2 regions of the Paenibacillus sp. FSL M7-0656 genome follow, and region 1 is predicted to be linked to the other one. Evidence: predicted binding sites of a transcription regulator. Region 1 holds the regulator's gene; the other holds the start of a gene.

What was found. The regulator NrdR, encoded in region 1, represses ribonucleotide reductase genes. The targets are predictions, from matches to a motif close to AACACNATATATNGTGTT.
Region 2: the regulator NrdR is predicted to act here: its motif matches at 1,517-1,534, upstream of MHI01_RS08110 (adenosylcobalamin-dependent ribonucleoside-diphosphate reductase).

What each region holds. Positions count from the first base shown of each region.
Region 1 covers NZ_JBBOOT010000001.1:2,058,064-2,061,229, reverse strand. Annotated here, with positions in the region: gene coaE (dephospho-CoA kinase) at 1-560, shown strand, start outside; gene MHI01_RS08860 (lytic transglycosylase domain-containing protein) at 557-1,120, shown strand; gene MHI01_RS08855 (alpha/beta-type small acid-soluble spore protein) at 1,203-1,424, opposite strand; gene nrdR (transcriptional regulator NrdR) at 1,541-2,008, shown strand; tRNA gene MHI01_RS08845 (tRNA-Ala) at 2,194-2,266, shown strand; gene MHI01_RS08840 (S-layer homology domain-containing protein) at 2,514-3,166, opposite strand, start outside.
Region 2 covers NZ_JBBOOT010000001.1:1,894,330-1,897,495, reverse strand. Annotated here, with positions in the region: gene MHI01_RS08115 (DEAD/DEAH box helicase) at 1-1,212, opposite strand, end outside; gene MHI01_RS08110 (adenosylcobalamin-dependent ribonucleoside-diphosphate reductase) at 1,596-3,166, shown strand, end outside.

The DNA.
Region 1 (3,166 bases):
AAAGCAGTGTTTCCGCCTATCTCGCCAGTAAGGGAGCGTTGCTCATCGATGCAGACGTTATTGCCCGGGAAGTTATGATGCCCGGGCATCCCGTGTTGGCCGCCGCTGTTAAGCGGTTTGGACAAGCCATACTGAACGAAGATGGAACACTGGATCGGAAAAAGCTTGGGAGTATTGTTTTTCAACAACCAGAGGAACGAAAGGCATTGGAGGCTATCACACATCCGGCGATCCGAAGAGAGATGAGCGAACGGGCTGCTGCATACGCGTTGCAACATCCGGATAAACTTGTGGTATCTGATATTCCTTTGCTCTACGAATCAGGTCTGGAGGACGGTTTCGAGGAAGTCATGGTTGTATATGTCCCGAGATCGGTGCAACGAGATCGCTTGATGAGTCGGGATGGAATGACTGCAGCACAGGCTGAGGCTCGAATGGATGTACAGATGGATATTGAGCGCAAAAAACAGCTGGCTGACATTGTCATCGATAACAGCGGCTTATGGCCTGAGACGGAACAGCAAATTGACTCATATCTACAGCGTAAGGGTTTGTTATGAGAATATTGCGTAAGAAACGTGTATTGCTGTTGATGTTTGTTTCCTTTGTACTGGTGTTATTTCTGAATACAAACTGGATGGCATGGTTCTATCCCATACATTATAAGGAAGAGATCCGTGCCCAATCTCAGAGCTATGAGGTTGATCCGTTTCTAATTGCTTCCATTATCAAGGTGGAGACCAATTTTAAGACAAGCAAGGAATCCAAACGAGGTGCCATTGGGCTCATGCAACTGATGCCGGACACGGCGAACTGGATACTGGAACAAGCCAAAATTCCCGACACTTCGCTGGAGGAATTAAAGCACGAGCCAGAACGAAATATTCAGTTAGGCACATGGTATCTGCGGAATCTGTCCGATCAATTCGATGGCAATGAAGCAGTTATGATCGCTGCCTATAATGCGGGTCCAGGCAAAGTGAACAGTTGGCTTAGAGATGGTGTATGGGATGGCTCGTTCGATACAGTGAAAGATATTCCGTTTGGTGAGACGCGTCACTATGTACAAAGAGTCATTTACTATTATAATCAGTATGTAAAGATCTATAATACGTTCTAAGTATATAAGTAGAAGCACAGAGCAGGCCGGTTGTTCACCGGCCGCTCCATGCTCCTCTGTGTAGCGTATTACGATGCAGATATTATTGGTATTGACCTGCCAATTGCTGTTCTGCAATTGTTACCAGACGCTTCGTGATGTATCCACCGATCGAACCGTTCTCGTAAGAAGTCATGTTACCTTGGTATCCGTCTTGTGGGATGCTGATTCCGAGTTCTTGAGCAACTTCATATTTCATTTGCTCGAGTGCTGCGGAAGCTTTAGTTACCACCAAGTTGTTGGAGTTACCATTGCTTTGTGCCATTGCTGTTCACCTCCTCGCGGGTTGGTAAAAGTATTATGTGTCGGCAATGCGTTTTTCATTACAAAATCAGTACAGGGAATATGTGGTAAAAAGTAAAACGTGGGAAGTGATCTGTTTTGAAGTGTCCTTATTGCGGTTATATGGGTACCAAAGTGCTTGATTCGCGTCCGGCCAACGAAGCAAAATCCATTCGTCGTCGCCGTGAGTGTGAGCAGTGTGCCCGAAGATTTACAACGTTTGAGATGATTGAGGAGACTCCACTGATCGTCATTAAGAAAGATGGCAGTCGTGAAGAGTTCAGCCGGGACAAAATTCTCCGCGGGCTTATTCGTGCCTGTGAGAAACGTCCAGTCTCCGTAGAGACCCTGGAGATGATGGTATCTGAAGTGGAGAAATCTCTGCGTAATACAGCCGATGCTGAAGTTGAGAGTCGCCAGATTGGTGAGCTGTTGATGGAACAGTTGTTTCCAGTCGATGAAGTGGCGTATGTCCGTTTTGCGTCGGTATACCGCCAGTTCAAAGATATCAATATGTTCATGAAAGAACTGAAATCCCTGTTGTCCAAAGACGATCTGGAGGATTAGTGAAGTGGGTAAAGGGAGAAGAGCAGTCTGGAGTTCCAGTCCGTGTGTACCAGAGAAATCGGTTGTTCTTCTCCAATCACTTTGGATCTTGAAAAAGTGATTGACAGCGAAAGCTGGATTTTATATGATATAGGAGTCGCCTGTGGAACGTAGCAGCGCTGGACAAGTTATCTATTTCATATCCTGGGGCCTTAGCTCAGCTGGGAGAGCGCATCGCTGGCAGCGATGAGGTCAGGGGTTCGATCCCCCTAGGCTCCATAATCAAGAACGCCATCACATTATTGTGATGGCGTTTTTTTGTGGTGAAATAAATCAGAACATGCATTAATTAATTAGAATTTTTGGACTTGGTGACGAGCCTGTTAACGAATATTCTAGATGCAAAAATCGAGGGTTTAAAGTCCTGACTGTGGAGTTGTCAAAAAAAGTACAGTTTGAAAACAAGGAGACCCTTCCGGCTGGATATTGTCCAACCGGAAGGGTCTGCATTTTTCTGTATACGCTTTCAGTTAGCCAGATATTCGACGAATCTTACAAAGATCGTGACTACTTCGGCGCGGGTGGCGGTGGCTTTGGGAGCAAAACGATTATCCGGCTTGCCTAATACAATGCCGACGTCCCGCAGCGCCTGAACGGCCTCCAATGCCCAGGAGCTGATCTCACTCTCGTCCGTGAAGGACTTAGCCTGGCTTTCAGGTATCTCATAGCCCTTGTACTTCATGTAGTTGTACAGTATCACCAGCATCTGCTCGCGCGTCATCGGTGAATTGGGGTCAAACAGGTCTGCGTTTGTACCGTTGACTATGCTTTTTTCGGCCGCCCACTCGGCTGCCGCGGTGTACCACTGTCCTTCTGTCACGTCGTTAAAGCGGGAACTCGTGTAGCTGGAGAGGTTTATATTTTCAAGATTGGCCAGTACCTGCACGAACATTGCACGTGTCATTGCGGTGCCGGGTGAGAACGTTGTGGACGTCGTGCCGTTGAAAAGATCGTATGTGTAGGCGAAATTTATATAGCTGTAGAACCAGTCGTCCATGTTGGCATCCCTGAAAGGATTGCCCGATATCACGAGGAAGCCCAGTGGGGTGGCGTCATCAAATGCCAGCTCCGTACCCTCACGGATGTTCAGCGACATGCCGTTATCTAAGCTAACTTTTG
Region 2 (3,166 bases), 160 kb from region 1:
ATACTCCTGCGTGGCCCGGTATTCAGTGAAGATAATTACTTTTTCATTCATGTTCCGAACCAGTTCCATCGTTTTCTCCGCTTTGGTATTCTCCTTGATCGCTTTAATATGGGCAACGAGTTCCCAAATCTTGTCCCGAAGGGGAGAGTCCAGCGGAAGTTTCTTCGACAGATTAACCAGCGTCACGAATACAGCATCCCGACTGCTGCACACTTCACGCTGCAATGTAACCAGGGAGAGCATGCTGCTCAGGTTGCCGCCAGCTTCCTGGTACTGGTCTTTAACAAAGGAAGTCACGCCATCATAAAGCGCTTGTTCTTCGGGCGATAGTTGCAGATTCACGTTGGAGACGTTCCGTTTGGTAAATTGAACAGGGCCTTCGCCGCGGCGGTTACGAATCATGACTTTGGATAACTCGTTCTTAAGCTGTTCCTGATTTTTCGGAACCCGTTTGTCTACAACAAAGTTGGCCGCAAAGTCACCCTGACGACCTAGTTGACCGGGCTTCAGTAGGTTGATCAGATTGAACAATTCACTCATATCGTTCTGCACAGGTGTAGCTGTGAGCAGCAGACAATACTTTTTGCGCAATTTCAGCATGAATTGATAGTTGGTTGTTTTCTTGTTTTTGAGTTTATGAGCCTCGTCAATAATAATCATGTCGTAGTCGGTATCCAGCAGCATATCTTTATGCGGGTCACGTTTGGCTGTATCCATGGAAGCAACAACCACTTCATTCTGCCAGGAATAGGCCTTTTTCTGGGCAATAGCAGGGATGCCAAATTTTGAATTCAACTCCCGTACCCATTGCAACACAAGAGAGGCTGGCACGAGAATGAGTACCTTGGATACGAGACCCCGAACCATATATTCTTTCAGAATGAGACCGGCTTCAATGGTTTTGCCCAGACCCACCTCATCGGCGAGAATGGCCCGGCCTGACATTTCAAATAATACTCTGCGTGCAGTGTCCATCTGGTGAGGGAGTGGGGTAAGGCCTTGTAGATGCTTGAGACATTGGATCTCGTCAAAATTGGGAATAAGGTTGGTCTCTTCGGCTTGAATGCCGAGTTGAAAGAGTCGGTAATCCCCCCAAGGACCTCCTTTATCCAGTCGTGATTCCAATTGATTAATCCAGGTCCGATCAAATTCCAACGGAACGGGCAGCTCGGCTACAGGTTGATTCATGTGGTGCGGGTTTTTCCGGTTCATGGTGTTTCCTCCCCTGCCATACGTGATGACGTTTTATTCGTAGGTAATAGTATGGACGAATGAGAGTCAGTTCATAACTATATAAGTTGAACTACATTTTATTTGCACGAACACTACGATGACAGAACAACCTTCCAATCGCTGTTATCCCCAGATTTTTTGTGTCCCAAAAAATTCACTGATGTCGTATTCATGCGTATGAGGGTGTGTGAAGAAGTTTGTCCGAGCAGGGGGGTCTATAAAATAAGGCCTGTGATAAAAGTCGCATGGAAAATCAATATATGGTGTAATATACTGTTTTTATATCACTATATGTGGTGTTTGGTCATAATTTATTCTTATAGTTAAAATGGAGCTTTATACCGGGGAGGTTGAACGTAGCGATGAAATCGAACCAACGATCGTACCAATTAGAAGGACTTAGCGAAAAAATATTTCTGGACCGATACGCCTGGAAGGACGCTGATTCGAATCATGCCAAGGTCGGAGATGTGGTATTGGTATTAACGAAGGATGATCCGAAGTTCCCAACCAAGGAAGTGGGCGAAATCATAGAACGCCAGGGTCAGCTTGTACAGGTAAGAACTCGAAGCGGAGAGATGATCGAGACAAGTGTGGAGAAATTGACACTCAACATAGAAAAAACACCGGAAGAGATGTGGGACCGTCTTGCCAAAGCGATGGCTTCTGTCGAATCCACAGCCGATAAGCGGGCAACGTGGGAGTCCAAGTTCCGCTCTGTGTTGGAAGATTGGAAGTTAGTACCCGGAGGCCGAATTGCTGCGGGTGCGGGGGCAAGCGATGAGTTGACACTCTTCAATTGTTATGTCATTCCATCTCCGCAAGACAGTCGGGGTGGCATCATGAGAACCTTGACCGAGATGACGGAGATTATGGCACGTGGGGGAGGCGTAGGCATTAATTTGTCCTCTTTGCGTCCTCGCCGAGCGGTGGTGAAAGGTGTCAACGGATCATCCAGCGGTTCCGTATCGTGGGGCGGATTGTTCAGTTATACGACTGGACTGATTGAACAGGGCGGAAGCCGCCGGGGTGCGCTCATGCTGATGATGAATGACTGGCATCCGGATGTGCTTGATTTTATTACTGTGAAACAAACGATGGGGCAGGTGACCAATGCCAATCTGTCTGTATGTGTGAGCAACGCATTTATGGAGGCTGTCAAGCAGGACGGAGATTGGGACTTGGTTTTCCCCGATACGAACGATCCGGACTACGACATCGAGTGGAACGGGGATATGCAGCAATGGAAAGCCGCAGGTCATTCGGTGGTGCACTATCGTACACTGAAGGCGCGCGAAATCTGGCATACCATTATTGAATCAGCCTGGAAATCGGCAGAGCCTGGTGTGGTATTCATGGAGTACTATAACCAGATGTCCAACAGCTGGTACTTCAATCCGATTATCTGTACTAATCCGTGCGCGGAACAGGGTCTGCCTGCCTGGGGTGTATGTAATCTGTCTGCGATCAATCTGTCCAAATTCTACGATGAAACAAATCATGATGTGGCATGGGATGAACTGGCGGAAACCACTCGTATCTCGGCTAGATTTTTGGATAATGTCATCGATGCAACACCATATCATTTTGAGGAAAATAGACTGAATCAGCAGCGTGAACGCCGGGTTGGGCTTGGCACAATGGGACTGGCAGAGCTGATGATTAAGCTGCGTATTCGATACGGCAGTCCTGAATCTCTTGTTTTTCTGGATAAACTGTATGGATTCATGGCGAAGGAGGCCTATCTGGCATCGGCAGAGATTGCAGCAGAGAAGGGAGCTTTTCCAGCTTTCGAAGCTGAACCGTATTTACAGAGTGGATTCATGAAAAACATGGTTGCGACGTACCCTGAAGTGGGAGAGGCCATTCGTAAACAGGGCATTCGAAATGTCACACTGATCACACAAGCGCCAACGGGAAGTACAGGTACGAT